Regions from separate parts of the Blastococcus sp. SYSU DS0541 genome, predicted to be linked through region 3. Evidence: riboswitches for the same ligand, from Rfam matches in the RefSeq annotation. Region 3 holds a riboswitch; each other region holds the start of a gene.

Region 1 (4,752 bases), on a different contig from region 3:
CCGCCGCGTCCCCGTCGGCCGCGCGCAGGACGGGCACGCCGGCCTTCGCTGCCCGTGCGCGGGTGAGCGACTTGTCGCCCAGCACGGCCAGGTCCTCGGCGCTCGGCCCGACGACGGCGCGGCCGGCCTGCGCGCACGCACGGGTCAGGTCGGGGGTCTCGGAGAGGAAGCCGTAGCCGGGGTGGACGAGGTCGCATCCGGTGGCGACCGCCGCCTGCACGATCGCCGCGGCGTCGAGGTAGGCGGCCGGGCCGCTGCCGGGGAGGACGTGCACCTCGTCGGCGGCCGCCAGGTGCGCGGCGTCGGGCTCGTCGGCGGCGGTGACGGCCACCGAGGCCAGCCCCTCGGCGGCGGCGGCGCGGGCGATGCGGACGGCGATCTCGCCGCGGTTGGCGATGAGCAGGCGGGCCACCCGGGGATGCTCGCACGCGCCCCGGACGCCACTGTGGCCCCGGTCACCGCGGCCGGGTGCTCCGCCGCTCAGCCCGCACAGGTTCGCCGGAGAACGTCGCCTTCTGCCCCGCCGGAGTGGGCAGAGAGTGAGCGCCCGACCGACACCTCGCTGGCACAGTCGCCCTCTGCCCCGCCGGAGTGGGCAGAGAGTGAGCGCGCCACCCAAACCTCCCCGGCGCAGTCGCCCTCTGCCCCGCCGGAGTGGGCACAGTCGCCCTCTGCCCCGCCGGTGTGGGCAGAGGGCGACTGTCCACAGATGGACACCAGGGGTCGTGCCGCACCGCCTCCGGTGGAGAGGCTCGGCCGGTGACCGACGACGGTGGGCCGGCGGAGTTCGACCTGTGCGGTCTGGTGCGGCGGATCCGCCGCCGGGCGGACCTGTCCCAGCGGGAACTGGCGGCTCGGTTGGGCGTCTCCAAGTCCACGGTGGCGGCCGTGGAATCCGGTGACCGTGGCATGGACGCCGGGATGCTCGCGGCCGCCGCGGCGCTTGCCGGCCTCCGGCTCGGCCTGCTCGATGACGCGGGACGACCGGTCGCGGGCATGGCGGCGGGCACGGTCCGCGACAGGGTCGGCCGACGGTTCCCCGCCCATCTCGACACGATGCTGAGCGAGGAGCGCGCCTCGCGGTGGGAGCACCAGCCCCGGCGACCACGACCGACGTACACCTTCGACCGTCGATGCCCCTGGGTGGACCCCGCCGACCGCGAGCGCGACCGCCCGGACGACCACCTCGTCCCCCGGCCCGGCGACTCCCCGGAGGAGCGCACCGCGGCCCGTCGGGCGGCCGCCGCCCGACGGCGGCAGGAGGAGCTCCGGCGGCGATTCGAGTCGGGAGCCTTCCGGCACCTCGACGACGGCTGGTCGTGCGCGTGCCCACCGGCATGCCACGAGCTCGACGACCGGAGCGGCCGGCCGGTGCACGTCGAGGACTGCCTGTGCGGCTGCGACGTCGGCTGAGGAATTGGCTACGAGGTCGGAGTGGCCGAGCACGCAGAGTGCAGGAGCGCCGCTGTCCGGAGAAGTACAGGGCCGCACACGGTCGGTAACCCGGTGCCGAGGCGGCCCGTCCGGGGCCGACGGATCTCCCGTGGTCGGCTCGCGAGTCGCGGTCCGGAGCCCCGCGCGGACTCCGCCCCGCGACCCCCACGGGTGGCGTGTCGGCCGCTTTGTGACCTTTCCGTGACCGACCTAGCGTCGTCGCCGGTCCGGCCGGGCTCCCCCGTCACCGCCCCCGGTGACACCCGGACGGACACCGCCGAACCGGGCGCCGGCGCACGCCGGAGCCCGGACCGGGGACCCACCGCAGTAGTGGGGTGAAGCGCCACCGGCCTGTCCGGGGCGCCGGGCGCGTTCCCCGCCCGAACCCGTCAGCTCACCCGGTAGGCGGTTGTCGGAGAACAGGAGAAACCGTCGTCCATGACGACCACTCGTACGACCACCACCCGTCGCTCGCTCCGCGGAGCGGCGCTCGCGCTCCTCACCGGTGCGGGGATCGCCCTCACCCCGTTCACCGCCACCGCCTCCACCGGTGACGGCGGCGGCGGCACCGGCACCGTCGTCACCACCACCGCCGTCGCCCCCAACCACGCCGCGCAGGTCGCCGTCGACACGGCGCTGGCGCAGCAGGGGAAGCCCTACATCTGGGGCGGCACCGGCCCGGGGGGCTACGACTGCTCCGGTCTCACCTGGTCGGCCTACCAGGCGGCGGGCATCGAGATCCCGCGGACCTCCCGCGCCCAGTCGACCGCCGGCCACTACGTGGACCGGGCCTCCCTGCAGCCCGGCGACCTGATCTTCTTCTACGACCCGGTCGGCCACGTCGGCATGTACATCGGCGACGGCCTGATGGTGCACTCCTCGACCTTCGGCAACCCGGTCGCGGTCGTGCCCGTCGACAGCATGTGGGGCTACAACACCGCGCGCCGCATCGTCTGAGCGCCTGCGACGGCGGGTCCCAGGTCGTCCGCGCACGACCGGGGGCCCGCCGCGCGGCTACAGGTGGCGCAGGGTGGCGCGCTTGAGCCGGATGATCAGCCGCATCCCGCCGGACTCGGCCAGCTCCTGCTTCCGCGCGCGCAGCTGCTCACCGAGCTCCTCGAGGCGCTGCTCCCCCAGCGCGTGCGACTGGGGGAACATCCGCTCCTCCTCCTCCATCGTGTGGTGGCGCACCGTCTTCTCCAGCATGCGCACCTCGGTGGCGAACTCCGGGTCGGTGACGTCCATGCGCATGACGGTGGCGACCTGGTCGTCGATCTGCCGGTGCTCGGCGTGCGCGAGGGCCAGCAACGGGGAGACGTCGGGGACGGCGGGGTAGAAGAGCTCGTCCTCGATCTGGGCGTGGATCTCGATCTCGCGCAGGAACTCGTCCCGGAGCTCCTCCCGGCGGGCGGCCTGCCCCTCGGTCGTCTCCGCCAGCTCGCGCAGCAGCCCGCGCAGCACGTCGTGGTGCGCGATCAATACCTCGTCGGCCTTCACCGGGACGCCTCCTCCACCGTGGTCACGGCCGTCGGGGTGCGCCAGCGGGCCCGCCGCCGCACCTCCACCGCGCCGTCGCGGACGCGGGTGTCGTAGCAGGGCAGCGGCGCCGTGGACGGCCCCTGCGCCGGCTCCCCGGTGTCGAGGTCGAACCGCGACCCGTGCCACGGGCACACCAGCTCGTCCCGGTGCAGCCACCCCTCCGCCATGGGGCCGCCCAGGTGCGGGCAGCGCCCGCCCAGCGCGCGCACCTCGTCCTCGGTGCGGATCAGCACCACCGGCACACCGTCTGCGTCGACGCCGAACGGCTCGCCGTCGGGGAGGTCGGCGAGGCGGGCGACCGGCGTGAACCGGCGGGGCGACCGGCCGGCCGCGGAGTGGTCGACACCCAGCCGGTGCCGGTAGGAGAGCGCACCGCCCAGGTAGCCGCTGGCCAGGACGATCGCGTAGCCCGCGGCGGCGGTGACCCGGGCCCGCACCGCGCGCCCACGCCCCCGGTCCACGAACGACCACGTCTGCAGCGCGAGCGCGGTGCTGTTGAGCGCGGCGTGCACCAGACCGACGCGGCGCGCCTCGTCGTGGGCGTGCTGCCAGTCGGTCATGCCGGTCGCGGCGGCGCCCACCGCGCCGGCGATCCCGAACCCGACGACCGTGCGCGCCGCCTGGCCGGTACCCGGGCCGCCGCGGCCGGTGGCGTCGAGCCCGTCGAGCAGCGCGGCCGCACCCCAGGCGCCGATCGGCACGGTGACGAGGAACGGGTGCAGGGGGTGGCCGAACCAGACGCCGTGCAGCAGGTCCTGCAGCGGGCGGGCGTAGCGGCCCGCCAGCAGGAAGGTCAGCGAGATCCCGTGCTCGACCTGGTAGCTCGGCGCGTCCAGCACCTCCATCCGCTCGACCCGGCTCACCGCCCGCTCGAGGAGGTTCCGGACGCTCACCGGTGCGCGTCTTCCGTGGCCATGCCCGGACCCGTGCCCAGCCCGCCGCGGCGGAAAACGGGAGGTGGCGGGCTCGTGCGCCCGCCCGGATGGTCGTAGCGTCCGGCGGCATGGCTGATCGAGCGTTCCGGACGGTGCTGGAGGGCGGCTCCTTCTTCGAGGGTCCGCGGTGGCACGACGGGCAGTGGTGGGCGTCGGACTTCTACCGGCACACGGTGAGCCGGGTGACGCCGGGGAGCCCGGAGACCGTCGTCCTCGAGGTGGAGAACCAGCCCTCGGGGCTGGGCTGGCTCCCCGACGGCTCGCTGCTCGTGGTGTCGATGAAGGACCAGCGGCTGCTGCGGGTCGCCGACGGCCAGGTGTCCACCCACGCCGACCTCTCCGGGGTCTGCGGCGGCTACCTCAACGACATGGTGGTCGACGGCGTCGGCCGGGCGTACGTCGGCGACTTCGGCTTCGACCTGATGGGCGGCGGCGCGCCGGCGGCGGCGTCGCTCAAGCGGGTCGACCCCGACGGCACGGTGACCGTCGTCGCCGAGGGGTTGCGCTTCCCGAACGGCTCGGTCATCACCCCCGACGGCGGGACGCTGATCGTCGGCGAGACCTGGGGCAACCGCTTCTCGGCCTTCGACGTCGCCGCCGACGGCTCGCTGGGCCCGCGGCGCACGTGGGTGGAGTTCGGCCCGGAGCCGGTGGGCGGCTCGATCGAGGAGCTGATGGGCCAGGTCGTCGTCGCCCCGGACGGTTGCACGCTGGACGCCGAGGGGCACGTCTGGGTGGCCGACGGCTTCGGCTCGCGGGTGCTGCGGGTCGCGCCGGGCGGGCAGGTGGTCGACGAGGTCGCCGCCCCGGACGGCCTGGGCACCTACGCCTGCGCGCTCGGTGG
Region 2 (4,752 bases), on a different contig from region 3:
TCCCCCGTCGGGTCGCCGCCCTGCGCCGGGGTGGTCGGCTCGCCCGTCGGGTCGCCGCCCCCGGCCGGGGTCGTGGGGTCGCCGGTGGGCGCCGCGGGACGGCCGGGGGCCGGAGCGCTCCCACCGCCCGCAGCCGGGCCGTTCCGGACCGGGTCCTCCGCCGGGAGCTCCGGGGCGGGCGCGACAGGCTCGGGACGCAGCACCGGCGTCGCACCCCCACCGGTGGAGGGCGCCGGCACGGGCGAGCGCGCGCCGGGCCGCACGGCGACGGAGAGGCGGACCACGTCACCCGGGCGGAGCAGGGTGACCACCGGGTCGAGGCCGGTCACCGTGCCGGGGGCGCGCTCCCGAGTCGGGTCCTCCACCTGCCGGACGGTGAGGCCGAGGGCGCCGAGCTCGGCCGCGACCTCCGCGGCGGGGCGGCCGAGGTAGTCCTCGCTGTGCAAGACCACGCCGGCCGAGGAGTCCGAGGCGGTGGTGTCCGGCCCAGGTCCGGAGACGAGAGCCACCGCACCCGCGCCGAGCAGGAGCAGGGCCACCAGCGGCAGCAGCACCGCGACGAGCGGACGGCGGGCGGATGGTCCGGGCTCCGGACGGGTCACCCGGGCGGGCCGGCGCCTCGCGGCCGCCTTGCGCGCGCGCTCCGCCCGGCGCTCACGCTGCACCGGCGCCGCCACCACCGACTGCGTCGGGGCCTCGCCGGACGGCCGCCGGATCGTCTCCTCGATCGCGGCGAGGAAGGCCCCGCCGTCGCGCGGGCGCTCGTCGGGGTCCTTGACCAGGGCGGCGTCGATGAGGGCGCGGACGTCCGGCGGCAGCTCCGCAGGGAGGGGCTCGGGGGCCTCCTGCACCTGCTTGAGCGCGACGGTGACCGGGTTGTCGCCGTCGAAGGCGGGGTGCCCGGTGAGGGACTCGTAGCCGACCAGGCCGAGGGCGTAGACGTCGCTGGCCGGGCTGACGTGCTCCCCCCGCGCCTGCTCGGGCGACATGTACTGGGCGGTGCCCACGACCTGGCCGGTTCCGGTGATCGGGGCGCTCCCCGCCGACCACGAGATGCCGAAGTCGGTGAGCTTCACCGTGTCGTCCGGGCCGAGCAGGATGTTGGCCGGCTTCACGTCGCGGTGCACCACGCCGGCGCGGTGCGCCTCGGCCAGGCCCGCGGCCGCCTGCCGCAGCAGCGCCAGCGTGGCCCGGGTGTCCAGCGAGCCCTCCTCGGCCAGCCGCGCCGAGAGCGACGTGCCCTCGACCAGCTCCATCACCAGGTAGGCCAGGTGCTCGCCCGTGTCCGGGGCCGTCGTCTCCCCGTAGTCGAGGACGGCGGCGATGTTCGGGTGGCTCAACCCGGCCGCGTGGCGGGCCTCGGCGCGGAAGCGGGCGACGAAGACGGGGTCGTCGGCGTACTCGCTGCGGAGCACCTTGACCGCCACCGTCCGGTGGAGCTGCTGGTCACTGGCCCGCCAGACCTCGCCCATGCCACCGACGGCGATGAGCTCGTGGAGCTGGTAGCGGCCGTCCAGGCATCGTCGGCTGGTTCCGGCCGTGGTCACTCCCGAATCTCCCGAATCTCCTCGTGTCGGTGCTCGCGAGGTCCACCCCGTGCGTCCTCGCGTGCCCGTGCGCCTCTCATGGGTGCCCACCACGAGGGGGCCTGAACCGCGACACGCCCGACGAGGTTGCAAGCGGCGGTCGGCCGGGCCGACCGCCCTACCGGCCGCGGGGATCCGCTCCGAGAGGGACAGCACGCAGGCACCCGGCCGGGATCCGCCGGGTCACCTGGGAGCCGCTGCGGGAGTGCTCAGTTGTAGTTGACGTGCACGTGGTCGAAGTGGTTCGCCGTGCCGCTGCCGCGGTCCTCCATGGCCTGCCAGGAGCCGCCCGGCGAGGAGAGCATCCGCTGCTCCCAGATGAGGTAGTCCACGCCGAGCTCGGCCCAGTGCGCGCGGTGGTACTCGACGATGGCGTCCCCGAGGGCGGCGTTCGACATCACCATGTAGTCCAGCGCCAGCCCCGAGGGGTGCCCGCCCGGGTCGGCGGCGCTGGGCCGGGTGCCGCCCAGGGTGATCCCCGCGGCGCCGGGCACGTTGCTGACCACGGCGTCGGCCGCGGCCTGGACCTGCGGGCGCACGCTGCCGGAGCTGTTGGTGATGCGGGCGACGGCGGAGGCCGCCACCGAGGCGGCGGCGGTGGCTGCCGCCCGCGCCTGCTGCGTCGGGCTGGCCGGGGCCGCCGGGGCGTGCTCGTGGGCCTGCTCGGCCGCCGCGGCCTCCGCCGCCGCGGCCTCCTCGGCCGCCTTCTTCTCGGCCTCGGCGCGGGCCACGGCCTCCGCCTCCGCCTTCTGCCGGTCCAGCTCCGCCTGGTCGGCGGCGGCCTGGGCCTGCTGCGCGGCGGCCTGGTCGGCCTCGCGCGTGCTGCGGCTGGCCGCCAGGTCCTCCAGCGCCTGGAGGTCCTCGGTGACGTCGACGGGGCCCGACTGCGCGGAGAGGCCCAGCTCCTGGGCGACGCTGACGGACTCGGAGGTGGTGGCCCCGGCCTGGACGGCGGGGTCGGTACCGACGAGGCCGTTGACCAGGACGGCGCCGGCGACCGCGACGGCGAGGTAGAGGGCCGGCCGGCGGACGGACGCCGGCGGGCGGTGGAGGGCGAGCCGGCCGCGTCGGCCGGTGGTGGTGCGGGGGTCCATGGTGTTCGGGTGCTCCGGGGTGTGGGGCGCGGTCGGCCGGTGACGGCGGACCGCGGAGGATGCGGACAGCGGGCCCGGGCGCGGGTCGCGGGGCCGGCACGCAGCGGCGGGGAGGCCGGTGCGGGTCGGCGGGCGACCGGCGGGGCGCCGGGCGGCGCGTGCGATCAGATCCGCGGACGGGCCCGGAGGCGGCGGTGCCGGCGGGCGCAGGGTCGTGCGGCGGTGCAGGGGCGCGCCATTCGGGGCGGCTCTCCGTTTCTTCCGTGGTGCCGCCTACCGGGTTAGCTGACGGATTCGGGCGCAGGAAGTCGCCCTACCCGCGCCGTCACGTGGCCGGCGCGCGATTCACCCCAGTGCTGCGGTGGGTCCCCGGCCCGTCCCGGAGGACGGCTCGGCGGCGCCCGGCGGACCTCCCCTGGCGGGGAGAGAACGACCGGCCGGGCCCAGCCACCGTAACCGTCGTTATGCAGTCGTGACAATCCGCAGGCGCCGATTTCCAGGACGTGACGTGTGTCGCGGTGGGCCGCCGGCCCGGTCGGTGGTGTAGCGCGGGCGCGCGTCAGCCGGCGTCCGCCCAGGACCGCACGACGGCGACGTCGAGCGGGAAGTCGACGGGAAAGGCGCCGAACAGCAGCCGCCCGGCGGTCGCCGCGGCGGCGCGGACCGCCTCGGCCACCTCGTCGGCCAGGTGCTCGGGCGTGTGCACCACCACCTCGTCGTGGAGGAAGAACACCAGGTGCGGCCGCGCGCCGACGGTGTCGCCGTCCCCGAGCCGCCACAGCCGGTTGCGGAGGTCGGCCAGCCAGCACAGCGCCCACTCCGCGCCCGTGCCCTGGACGACGAAGTTGCGGGTGAACCGGCCCCAGGCGCGGCGGGCCCGGTCCCCTTCCTCGTGCGGCCACGCCCCGGGCCGCGGCGACCCCCGGCCGAGCAGGGTGTGCACCACCTCGCCGCACTCCCCGGCGCGGGCGGCGTCCTCCACCAGCCCGATGGCGCGGGGGTAGCGGCGCGCCAGCCGGGGCATCATGCGCCCGCTCTCACCCCGGGTGCCGCCGTACATCGCGCCGAGGATGCCGAGCTTGGCGTCGGCCCGGGTGGCCACGGTGCCCGCGGCGACCATCCCCGCGTAGAGGTCGGCGGCCCGCGCCGCCTCGGCCATGGCCCCGTCCCCGCTCATCCCCGCCAGCACCCGCGGCTCCAGCTGGGCGACGTCGGCGACGACGAACCGCCACCCCTGGTCGGCGACCGCCGCTGGCCGGACGACGGTGGGCACCGAGAGCGCCCCACCCCCGGAGGACGCCCACCGCCCGGTCACCACCCCACCGGGGACGAAGACCGCGCGGAACCGGCCGTCGCGCACCCAGGTGTCCAGCCACGCCCACCCGTTGGCCGCGAGCAGCCGGGACAGCTTCCGGTACTCCAGGAGGGCCGGGATGCCGGGGTGGTCCAGCTGCTCCAGCGTCCAGGACCGGGTATCGGCGATCGGCAGCCCGGCGTGCTGCAGGACCCGCAGCAGCTCGCCGGGCGAGTCGGGGTTGAGCGCGGGCGCCCCGAACGACCTCCGGACCTCGCCCAGCAGCCGCTCGAGGACCGCCGGGCGAGCACCGGCCGACGGGCGCGGACCGAGCAGGCCGGTCAGCAGGCGCTCGTGCACGTCGGTGCGCCACGGCAGCCCGGTGTGCGCGAGCTCGGCCGCGACCAGCGCACCGGAGGACTCCGCGGCCAGCAGCAGGGCGAGCCGGTCCCGTTCCGGCGAGGCGGCCACGGTCGCCTGCTGGCGCCGGTGCTCGGCCAGCGGGTCGAGGAGGTCGGCGGGGTCGGCCAGCGGGAACAGGGCCGACTCCGGCGGCGGGCCGGGCGCCAGCGCGTCCCAGCCCGGGGTGTCCTCCCCGGCCAGCAGCTCCCGGGCGGCGAACGGCGACCGCCGCAGGATCGCGTGGCCCAGCCGCAGGTCGCTGCACCGCTCCACCCGGACCCCGGCCGCGAGCAGCGCCGGGTACCAGCGGGTGGTGTCGTCCCACACCCAGCGGACCGGCGCGGGGCCCGTCTCGCGCCGACGCACGTACCCGGCC
Region 3 (4,752 bases):
TCTCCAGGGCCAGCAGGTACTCCACGCGCAGCCGTGCCCGCGTGCGGTTGAGCTGGGCGGCCACCGCGCCGGCCGTCGAGCCGAGCTCGGCAGCGAGCGAGCGGGTGTCCTGCCCGGCCACCTCGTGGGCCAGCAGGGTGACCCGCTCCCGGTCGCCGAGCCGGCGCAGCGCGGCGCTCACGGCGTCCCGGTCCTCGCGCGCCAGCACGTCCTCGTCCGGTGCGGCGGAGGGGTGGAGGTCGACGACGCGGTGCTGGTTCCGCCGCTGCCGGTCCTGCTCCCGCCACAGCGAGGTGACGACGTTGCGCGCGGTGACGATCGCGTAGGGCTCGAGCATCCCCGGCTCGATCCGTCCGGCCGCGGCCAGCACGCGGGCCAGCGTCTCCTGCACCAGGTCGTCCACGGTGGCGGCGTCCCGGACCCGGGACGCGACGATCCGCCGGACGAGCGGCACGAGCGCCATGAACTCGACCGACCCCGGTCGCTCCTCCTCGGAGCCAGCCGGCCCCGCGGCTGCCATGGGCCGGACGCTACAACCGGCGGACGCGCACCGCCTCCCCTCCCGCGCACGGCTCGGGCCGGGCTTCAGCCGGGGGCGCGAGGAGCCGCTCTCCCAGCGAGCGTCGCTCACCGGCGCGCTCGCGCAGCAGCGACGCCAGCACCGGGCTCGTGGCCTGATCGGCGCGGCGTTCGAGGATCTCGGCGGTCACCAGGTGCCCGGCCGCCCGTCGCATCCGCGCGAGCCGCCGGAGCCGCTCCTGGCGCTGGGGCGGCCCGTCCTGGAGTCCCGCGGACCTGACGCGCGCATGCTGGTCCGTGGTCATGGCACACCTCGAATTCCTGCCGGTTCCCCGTGCACCGGTGAGGACGCGGCGACGCGCACCGCATGACGCGCAGGTCCAGGACGACGTGACGAGGCGCGGATCCCGCGTCATGCACCAGGGATCCGCGCCTCTTCCAGCGCGGGACCGACCGGTGCCGCGTCATGCGTCGCGTCATGCACCGCGTCCTGCCGCGTATCAGTCAGAGAGCCTCCGGCGCGGGGCGGACGGGAGGCGGGGGCGTGACCAGAGGGGGGACCATGCGCCACCGCTCCGGTGCCATGACGCTGTGCGGATCCGTCGGGCGCGGAGGGAGGCCGGTGACGGCGACCGGGCGCGGCACGGCCCTGCACGGCAGCCGGGAAGGGGCGCACGCGGTCCGCGCGTTCCGTGACGCACGGGGGGCACGGAAGGCGGGACGAGAGGTGTCCGAGATCCGGGTGGTGGTCGTGGACGACCACCCCTTCCTGCGGGAAGCGCTCACCGAGCTGCTCGAGGCGGCCGGCGGCATCGCCGTGGTCGGGCAGTGCGCGGACGGGACGGAGGTCGCCGACGCCGTGCGGCAGCTGCGCCCCGACGTCCTGCTCCTGGATCTGCAGATGCCCGTGATGGACGGCCTGACGGCGGCCCGTGGTGTGCGGACCGCTCACCCGGAGGTCCGCATCGTCTTCCTCACCGGCGGCCTCGACCCGGCCAGCGTCCGCGAGGCCCGGGCGATCGGCGCAGCCGGCTACCTGCTGAAGGACGACGATCCCGCCGAGCTCTCCGGTCACATCCGGGCCGTCGCGGCCGGCGGCTCGGCGTGGCACCCGCGCGCCGCGGCACTGCTCGGCGACGAGCCCGGGACGGCGGACCCCGAACCGCACGACCCGGGAACGTGACACTCCTCATGTCCGGGCCTCGCCCAGAGGGCGCCGAGTGGGGCGGGTGGGGCTCGAACCCACGACCCAGGGATTATGAGTCCCATGCTCTGACCGGCTGAGCTACCGCCCCGGCTCTAGCAGCCTGCCAGACGCCGGTACGTCACCCGCGTCGCGACTCGGGACCCGAGTGGCGGACCGAGATGGTTCGTTATGCGCCTGTGACATATCCAGGTTTAGCTTGTACCGTCTCTCGCGGCCCACCCGATCCCGCTCCCGAACCCGGGGGCTCGGGCGGGCCCCGCCGAACTCCGCGGTCTGACCGCCGCGGGGACCGGGGACCCATGTTCTCTGGGGTGAATCCCGCCTGCGCCTCCACGGGCAGGCTGGTAGGGCACGTTCCGGCCCGAACCCGTCAGCTGACCTGGTAGGCGGACCGAGGAACGGAGACCGTCGCCTTGGCGACCATGCACCACCTGCGCCGCAGCCTGCGGCGACCACGCCGCGCCGCCGGCCGGGCGACCATCGCCCTCACCGCGCTGCTGGCCCTGTCCCTGATCGGGACGCAGTCCTCGTCGGCGGCCCCGAGTGGAGCGCAGAGCGAGCACGACCGCGTCGCCGCCGAGGTCGCGACGATCGAGCAGCGCGTCCGCGAGGCCGAGGAGCGGCTGCAGCAGATGACGCTGCAGGCCGAGGAGGCCAGCGGCGCCGTGCTCACCGCCCAGGCCGAGCTCGACCGCGCCAGGCAGCACGCCGACGCGATCGCCGCCGAGCTCGCCGCCGTCCGGGAGGCCGTCGGCCGCACCCAGGACGACGTCGCCACCCTGGGCCGGGAGGCCTACATGGGCAGCGACGAGGCGTTCACCGAGCTCGAGATGGTCCTGCACGCCGAGGGCCCGGGTGAGCTGCTGCAGCAGGCCGCGACGCTGGATCTGCTCGGCGAGGACCGCGCCCGGGTCCTGGAGGAGCTGCGGATCGCCGAGGCGCGCGAGGCACGGCTCGACCAGGAGGCCAAGGCCGCCGTCGCCGAGCGCGACGCCGCCGCCCGCACGGCGCAGGAGGCCCAGGCGGAGGCCGACCGTCTGCTCGCCGCGGCGCAGTCCGAGTTCGACGCCTTGACCGCGGAGAAGGCCAGCCTGGACCAGCAGCTGCGGGACGCGGAGATCCGGCTGCTCGAGGTCAGGGGCGCCGAGGACGCCGCCCGCGCGTACGACGCCGCGCAGGCGGCGGAGCAGGCCGCGGTCATGACGGTGGCGGCCGCGCCGGGTGGTAGCGGTGCCGCGCTCACCCAGGGCCGGGTCACCTCCTGCTACGGGGCGCGCTGGGGCACGATGCACCTCGGCGTGGACATCGCCGCGCCGATCGGCACCCCGATCTACACGCCCGAGCCGGGCGTGGTGCTGCAGGCCGGGCCGGCCAGCGGCTTCGGGCTCGCCGTCGCGATCCAGCACCACGACGGGGTCATCACCGTCTACGGGCACGTGAACCAGTTCTTCGTGTCACCGGGGCAGGTCGTCAGCGGCGGGCAGCAGATCGCCGAGGTCGGCAACCGCGGCCAGTCCACCGGTCCGCACCTGCACTTCGAGGTGCACCGCGGCGGCCTCTACGCCGACCGGACGAACCCCGTCCCGTGGCTGGCGCAGCGCGGCATCTCCCTGGGCGGCAGCTGCAGCTGACCGGTCCCGCGCGCCCCGTGCGGCAGGATCGGGGCGTGCGGACGGCGGTGGATCGGACCTGGCTGCGGGCAGCCGTCCTCGGCGTCCTGCTGGTCGGCGGTGCGACAGCGGCGCTGACGCTGGACCTGCCGTCGGCGGACCACCTGCGGGCGGCCGTGGCGGGCGCCGGCGTCGCCGCCTGGCCGGTGCTGGTGGGCGCCGTGGCGCTCGTGCTGCTGGCGCCGGTGCCGCGGTCGGTCGTCTCGGCCCTGCTCGGCGCGGTCTTCGGGCTGGCGGCGGGGCTGGCCGTGGCGTTCGCCGGCGGGCTGCTCGCCGCCGTCCTGGCGTTCGGGCTCGCCCGTGGGCTGGGGCGCCCGGCCGTCGCCCGGCTGGCCGGGCCGCGCCTGGACCGGTTGGTCGCGGGGCGCTCGTTCGCTGCGGTGCTGGTCACCCGGCTGGTGCCGGTCGTGCCCTTCGTCGGCGTCAACTACGGGGCCGGCCTGGCGGGTGTCCAGCTGGTGCCCTTCGTGGCCGCCACGGCCGTGGGGCTGGTCCCGAGCACGGTGCTGCAGGTCGGCGTCGGCGCCTCGGCCGGCGTGCTCCTGGCCCACCTGGGCGCTTCCGTCGTCGTCCCGGGCACCGTCTGCGCCCTCGTCGCGCTCGCTGCCGGCATCGCCTGGTGGTGCCGGGGCCGGACGACGCGGCTCGCGCGCGGCAACGCCTAACCGCGGCCGAACAGCCGCCCGAGCACGCCGCCGGCGCCACCGACGGTGCGGGCGGCCAGCTGCAGGATCGGTCCGCCCGGGATGCCCGGCACCTGCTGCACGATCGGCGCCAGCTGCAGCAGGCCCGGCACGTCGTGCACCTTCAGCCTGCGGCGGGCCGCCGCCGGGACGGGGTTGACCCGCCCGGACGCGGCATCGAGCAGAAGGGCGGCGGCGGCCTCGACGGCCGGCCCCTCGACGACCCCGGCCGGCACCCGGCGCACCTCCCACCCGCCGCCCGCCGAGGTGAACCCCCAGCCGCCGTCGGGCGTGACCAGGCTGACCCGCCCGGAGATGCCGGTCGAGGCCGCGAGGGCGCCGGTGACGTCCGTCAGCGCCGCCAGCCCCGACTGCAGCACCGAGGTGGGCGGCGGTTCCGCGCCGCAGGAGACCAGGTCCAGCCCGTGGACGGCGAGCTCGTACGCCTGGCCGAGGACGACGCTGAGCAGCGGCAGCCGGCCGACGACGGAGACCGCGGGCGCGGTGTCGAGCTCCACGGGCTCCTCGGCCAGGTACCGGGCGGTCGCCTCGCGGTTGCGGCGCACCGCGGCCAGCACCTCCTCCCGCGAGGCGCCGCGGTGGGCTGCGGTCACCCGCGCGTTCACCGCGTCCGGGTCCGGCGGCGTCCCGGTCGCGCCGGCCCGCGCCGAGG
Region 4 (4,752 bases), on a different contig from region 3:
CTGCCGGGACACCAAGTTCTGCACCGGTGTGCCGAGCAGGCCGCCGACGGCGACGAGGAACAGCAGCAGCGGCACGACCCGCGGGTCACCGGGCCGCTCGGCCCCGGCCCGGCGCAGCAGCGGTGCCCAGGTCAGCAGCCAGCCGAGCAGCGCGGTCGCCGCGCCCGCACCCAGCGCCCCCATGAGCGTGCCGGTCAGGACGTCGTCGGCCGCGACGTGCCCCAGTTCGTGGGCGACGATCGACTCGATCTCCGCGTCGGGCAGCTCCCCGAGGAGCGTGTCGTAGACCACGATGCGCCGGGTGGACCCGAAGCCGGAGACGTAGGCGTTGAGCGCCGTCGTCCGCCGGGACGCGTCGGAGACCAGCACGTCCTGCACCGGGGTGCCGTTCTGCTCCGCGAGCGCCAGGAGGTCGCTGCGCAGCTCCCCCGCCGGCAGGGGATCGAAGGTGCTGAACGCCGGCTCGATGACCACCGGGTACAGGAACGAGCCGGCGACCACCAGGCCGGAGACGGCCGCCCCCGCCCACGCCCACCACGTGCGCGGGGCCCGGCGAACCAGCCAGAGGAACGCCAGCACCACGACCACGGTCAACGCCACGCTGATCGCCAGGGAGACCGCGACGTCGCGCAGCCAGAGCCACCACCCGCGGGTGGAGAGGCCGTAGCGGGTGCGCACCGACTCGGCGTAGGCCGAGAGCGGCAGGGTGGCCAGGCGCCCCAGCAGCAGGAGGACCGGCACCCCCACCAGCACCTGGACGAACCACCGGTCGCCCACCCGCGCCGCGACGGCCTGCATCAATCGGGCGCCCAGCGGGGTCAGGCCGAGCACCGCCGACACCCCCAGGCTCAGCAGCAGGGAGACCAGCGACGCCGGCCGCAGCGCGGCCGCGAACGCCTCGGCGCGCTCGATCCGGGCCGGGTCGAGGCCGGCGGTGGGGTCGGGCTCGGTGTAGCCGCCGGGCGGCTCCGGCAGGACGGTCCACGGGGTGCGGACGGCGATCACGACGACGACGGCGATCCCGAGGAGGGCCGCGGCCACCAGGGCGGCCCGGCGAACGCTCACCCGGCCGATCCTAGTGAGCCGACGCCGTCGTCCTCGCCTCCGGACAGGCCGGCCGACAGAGGTCGGGTGGCGGTCAGCCGGCGATGCGACGGGCTCCGTTGTAGTTGCCCATCGAATCCAGGCTCGCCACCTTCACCGGCTGGCCGGAGGTCGAGGCGTGCACCATCTGCCCGTTGCCGATGTACATGCCGACGTGGCTGACCGGGCTGTAGAAGAACACCAGGTCACCGGGCTGCAGCTCGCTGCGCGAGACGGGCTTGCCCATCTGGCTCTGCGACCGGCTCGAGTGCGGGAGCGTCACGCCCGCCGCGGCGTAGGCGTAGGAGGTCAGGCCGGAGCAGTCGAAGGCGTTGGGCCCGCCGGCGCCCCAGACGTACGGGTCGCCGAGCTGGGCCAGCGCGGCGTTCACCGCGGCCTGGGCCGCCGAGCTCGGCGCGACGACGCCGCTGGGCGCCGGGAGGCCGGCCCCGCCGTGCGCCTGCGCCACCTGCTCCCGCTGCGGCGCGGTGAGCTCCTCGTAGCGGCGCTGGTACTCGGCGATCTTCGCCTCCAGCTCCTCCTGCCGGGCGGCGATCTCCTCCACCGTCCGCTGGGCGTCCGCGGCGGCCTTCTCGGCTGCCTCGCGGGACTCCTCGGCGTCCTCGGCGGCCTGCGACACCTCGGTGAGCACGTCGTTGGTGTGCCCGGCGATCGCGTCGAGGGTGCCCAGCTGGTCGACGAGCTGGTCGGCCGAGTCGCTGGTCAGCAGGACGTCGAGCGGCGACATGCCGCTGCCGGTGTAGGCGCTGCGGGCCAGCCGGCGGATGTGCCCGTCGAGGGAACCGAGCCGGGCCTCCGCCTCGGCGGTGGCCTCGCTCGCGGCCTCCGCGTCGCGCTGGTGGCCGGCGAGGACGACCTTGGCCTCGTTGAGCTCCTCGGAGACGACCTCGAGCTCGTGGCTGGCCCGGGCCACCTGGGCGGCGACCGCGTCGGCCGTGCCGGGGACGGCCGACGCCGTGCCCGGGAGGAAGGTGACGGTCATGGCCGCGGCGGCGGTGACCAGCAATCCGGAGCGGAGGGGCCCGGAGCGACGGGCGCGGGAGGAGCTGCACCGGTCGGCGGTGCCGAGCTGTTCGGGGGCGTGCGTCAGCAGTGCGTGAGGGGTCGCCACGTGCGGCGGCTCTCCGTTCTTCCTCTGCAACCGCCGACCGAGTTAGCTGACGGGTTCGGGCTGGGAAGACTGGCCCTATCCCCCGCGCACCGGCGGGCCGGCTGCGGGAGAACTCACCCCAGAACTGCGGTGGGTCCCCGGTACACCTCCGGCGCCGGTGGTGCGCGCCGTGCGGTGATTAGGCGGTGTCCGGTCGAGGCCATCCATCGACGGATGACGACCACCCGGCCGAACGGCGTGAACCCTAACGATCGTGATACCTGCGTGACAAATGATCACTGGAGGAACCCGGCGTGAGGGAGATCCCCAGGTCAGCGGCGCGCCTCCCCGTCGGAGGCTCCGCTGCGGGGCAGAAGCCCCGGTCGGCGCGGTCCGGGACGTCAGCCCGTGCGCCGTCCGCGGGACCGCTCGCCGTCGTGACCGCCGGCCCCGTTCGGGTGACGCAGCGGGGGCACCAGGCCGCCCTCGGCGAGCGCCCGCACGGCCCGGCGCTCGACCTCGTCGAACTCCACCACCACCCCCGGCGGCGGGACGACGACGTCCTCGGCGGCCACGGCGGGACCACCACGGGCCGCCCGCCCGGTCATGGGCACGACGACCGGGTCGACCCCCTGCCAACCCGGCGGGGCGCCGAGCAGCACGGTGACGACGCAGTCGGCGCAGCCGGTCCCGCGGGCAGTGCAGGTGTCGCAGTCGATCAGCATCGCTTCTTCTCCTCCGTGAGTCGCTGCGCACGCTAGGAGGGGTCACCGACATTTCCGGCCGCGCGACCAGGGAACGGGTGCATCAGGTGCCGGCGTACTCCCAGTGCCAGGGCTCCTCGCGCCCGTTCCCCTGGTCGGCCCAGGTCGGGTGCAGGTAGCCGAACCGGCCGGCGTTGGCCTCCATCCACGCGTACTGCGGCGTCCCGAAGGACTGCACGCCACCGCACAGGTCGACCGCCAGGCCCCAACCGTGGTTGCTCGTGCCCGGCACGGCGGCCAGCGCCGGCTTCTCCCCGTACAGCCGCACCTGTGACGCATAGGTGCGGTACGAGTCGGTGATGCACAGCGGGCGGCCGAAGGCGGCCTCGTAGGCCGTCGCCATGGCCCGGTAGGCCGCGGCCGCGTCGCACCTCAGCGAGTGCCCGCCCACCCCCAGGGGGCACATCGCGCTCGGCGGTATCAGGCCGTTCGGGTAGCCGCCCCAGGCCCGGCCGCCGTCGTAGCTGGGCGGGTAGACGGTGTTGCCGCACTCGCTCCGCAACGCCCCCGCGGCCGGCTCCGGGACGGGGACGCGGGCCCGCTGGCCGAGGACCGGGCGACCGATCCCCATCACCTGGTCGCCCGGCAGCGTCCGCACGACGACGGCGCCGGCCCGGGCGTCCGCGGTGACCATGGTCCGCGTGTCGAGGGCGATGCCCACGTGCCCCAGCCCGCCCTCCGGCGAGCCCAGGAAGACCAGGTCGCCGGGGAGCACGTCGGCGGGGTCCACCGGCACGGTGCGGGCGAACAGGTCGCCCTGCGTCGCGGGCAGGGACAGCCCGGTCCGGCCGTAGGCCACCTGCACCAGGGCGCCGCAGTCCCAGGAGTCGGGCCCTGCCGTCCCGGGCGCGTACGGCTGCCCGAGCGCCTCCATCGCCCCGCCGACCGCCGTCAGCGTCTCCATCGGGAGGACGAGCATCGAGGTCGGGCGACCGGGCAGCTGGGCGACCCCGCGCTGGGCGCCGCCCCCGCTCGCAGCCACCGGCACCAGCCGGTCGGGCAGGGCCAGCTCGGGGTCCTGCAACGCGGCGGCGGGCACCTCCGCCAGCCCGGCCGCGCGGAGCTGGTCGACGTAGGCCTGCCAGCTGGCCGCCGTCTGCTCGTTGACCGTCGTCTGCTCCCGCTGCAGCGCCGCGAGCTGGCCGTCGACGACGGCGAGCACGTCGCCGAGCTCCGCGGTGACCGCCTCGGCGGCCGCCTCCAGATCGGCCACCCGCGCCGCCACCTCGTCGGCCCGCACCTGGGCCCGGTCGAGGGCGGCCTGGGCGTGCTCCCGCCGGTCGAGCGCGCTGCGCCGGTGGCTCTCGGCGACGCCGATGACCTGGGCCGCGTGGGCGTCGACCACCTCGAGGAAGCCCATGCCGGACAGGACCTCTCCGGGGTCCCCGCCGTTGAGGAGCAGGGTGAGAGCCGTGACGGAGCCGCCGTCCCGGTAGACGGCGGCGGCGTAACCGGCCACCTCGCGCTGGTGCCCGGCCAGCACGCCCTGGGCGTCGTCGAGCACCGCCTTCGCCTCGTCCACCGACCGCTGCGCCTCCGCGAGCGCCTCGCGCGCCGCGACGACCTCCGCCTGGCGGGCCCGCAGGTCGTCCTGCACCTCCGCGGCCCGCCGCTGCAGGTGGTCGAGGTCGCGGCTCTCCAGCACGCCCGACGTGCCGCCCGGCTGGTCGCTCGGCGCGGCGGCGACCGGCGCACCCGGCAGCAGCACGAGGGCGCACGCGGCCAGCGTCGCGAGCGCCACCCGCCGGCGGACCGGGCCGGGCGGGCGCGACCAGTAGCGCGCGGGCATCGCCG

What was found. A riboswitch is a leader RNA that binds a small molecule or an ion and turns the genes downstream of it on or off. The one in region 3 is predicted to bind cyclic di-AMP.
Region 1: it holds a riboswitch for cyclic di-AMP, as region 3 does, so the genes downstream of both, ACI794_RS11840 (C40 family peptidase) here and ACI794_RS15375 (peptidoglycan DD-metalloendopeptidase family protein) in region 3, are expected to answer to the same signal.
Region 2: it holds a riboswitch for cyclic di-AMP, as region 3 does, so the genes downstream of both, ACI794_RS16365 (hypothetical protein) here and ACI794_RS15375 (peptidoglycan DD-metalloendopeptidase family protein) in region 3, are expected to answer to the same signal.
Region 4: it holds a riboswitch for cyclic di-AMP, as region 3 does, so the genes downstream of both, ACI794_RS12345 (NlpC/P60 family protein) here and ACI794_RS15375 (peptidoglycan DD-metalloendopeptidase family protein) in region 3, are expected to answer to the same signal.

Annotation. Positions count from the first base shown of each region.
Region 1 is NZ_JBJHAD010000009.1:86,709-91,460, reverse strand. Features, by position in the region: gene ACI794_RS11850 (carboxyl transferase domain-containing protein) at 1-412, opposite strand, end outside; gene ACI794_RS11845 (helix-turn-helix domain-containing protein) at 760-1,413, shown strand; cyclic di-AMP (ydaO/yuaA leader) riboswitch at 1,700-1,857, shown strand; gene ACI794_RS11840 (C40 family peptidase) at 1,873-2,391, shown strand; gene ACI794_RS11835 (hemerythrin domain-containing protein) at 2,449-2,931, opposite strand; gene ACI794_RS11830 (Rieske 2Fe-2S domain-containing protein) at 2,928-3,866, opposite strand; gene ACI794_RS11825 (SMP-30/gluconolactonase/LRE family protein) at 3,977-4,752, shown strand, end outside.
Region 2 is NZ_JBJHAD010000016.1:35,780-40,531, reverse strand. Features, by position in the region: gene ACI794_RS16370 (protein kinase domain-containing protein) at 1-1,547, opposite strand, end outside; gene ACI794_RS16365 (hypothetical protein) at 1,796-2,680, opposite strand; cyclic di-AMP (ydaO/yuaA leader) riboswitch at 2,951-3,077, opposite strand; gene ACI794_RS16360 (bifunctional 3'-5' exonuclease/DNA polymerase) at 3,240-4,752, opposite strand, start outside.
Region 3 is NZ_JBJHAD010000014.1:80,339-85,090, forward strand. Features, by position in the region: gene ACI794_RS15355 (sigma-70 family RNA polymerase sigma factor) at 1-520, opposite strand, end outside; gene ACI794_RS15360 (hypothetical protein) at 531-824, opposite strand; gene ACI794_RS15365 (response regulator) at 1,247-1,702, shown strand; tRNA gene ACI794_RS15370 (tRNA-Ile) at 1,741-1,814, opposite strand; cyclic di-AMP (ydaO/yuaA leader) riboswitch at 1,984-2,115, shown strand; gene ACI794_RS15375 (peptidoglycan DD-metalloendopeptidase family protein) at 2,149-3,357, shown strand; gene ACI794_RS15380 (TVP38/TMEM64 family protein) at 3,393-4,061, shown strand; gene ACI794_RS15385 (maleylpyruvate isomerase N-terminal domain-containing protein) at 4,058-4,752, opposite strand, start outside.
Region 4 is NZ_JBJHAD010000010.1:22,552-27,303, reverse strand. Features, by position in the region: gene ACI794_RS12350 (M48 family metallopeptidase) at 1-1,065, opposite strand, end outside; gene ACI794_RS12345 (NlpC/P60 family protein) at 1,139-2,215, opposite strand; cyclic di-AMP (ydaO/yuaA leader) riboswitch at 2,232-2,379, opposite strand; gene ACI794_RS12340 (hypothetical protein) at 2,596-2,919, opposite strand; gene ACI794_RS12335 (D-alanyl-D-alanine carboxypeptidase family protein) at 3,002-4,747, opposite strand.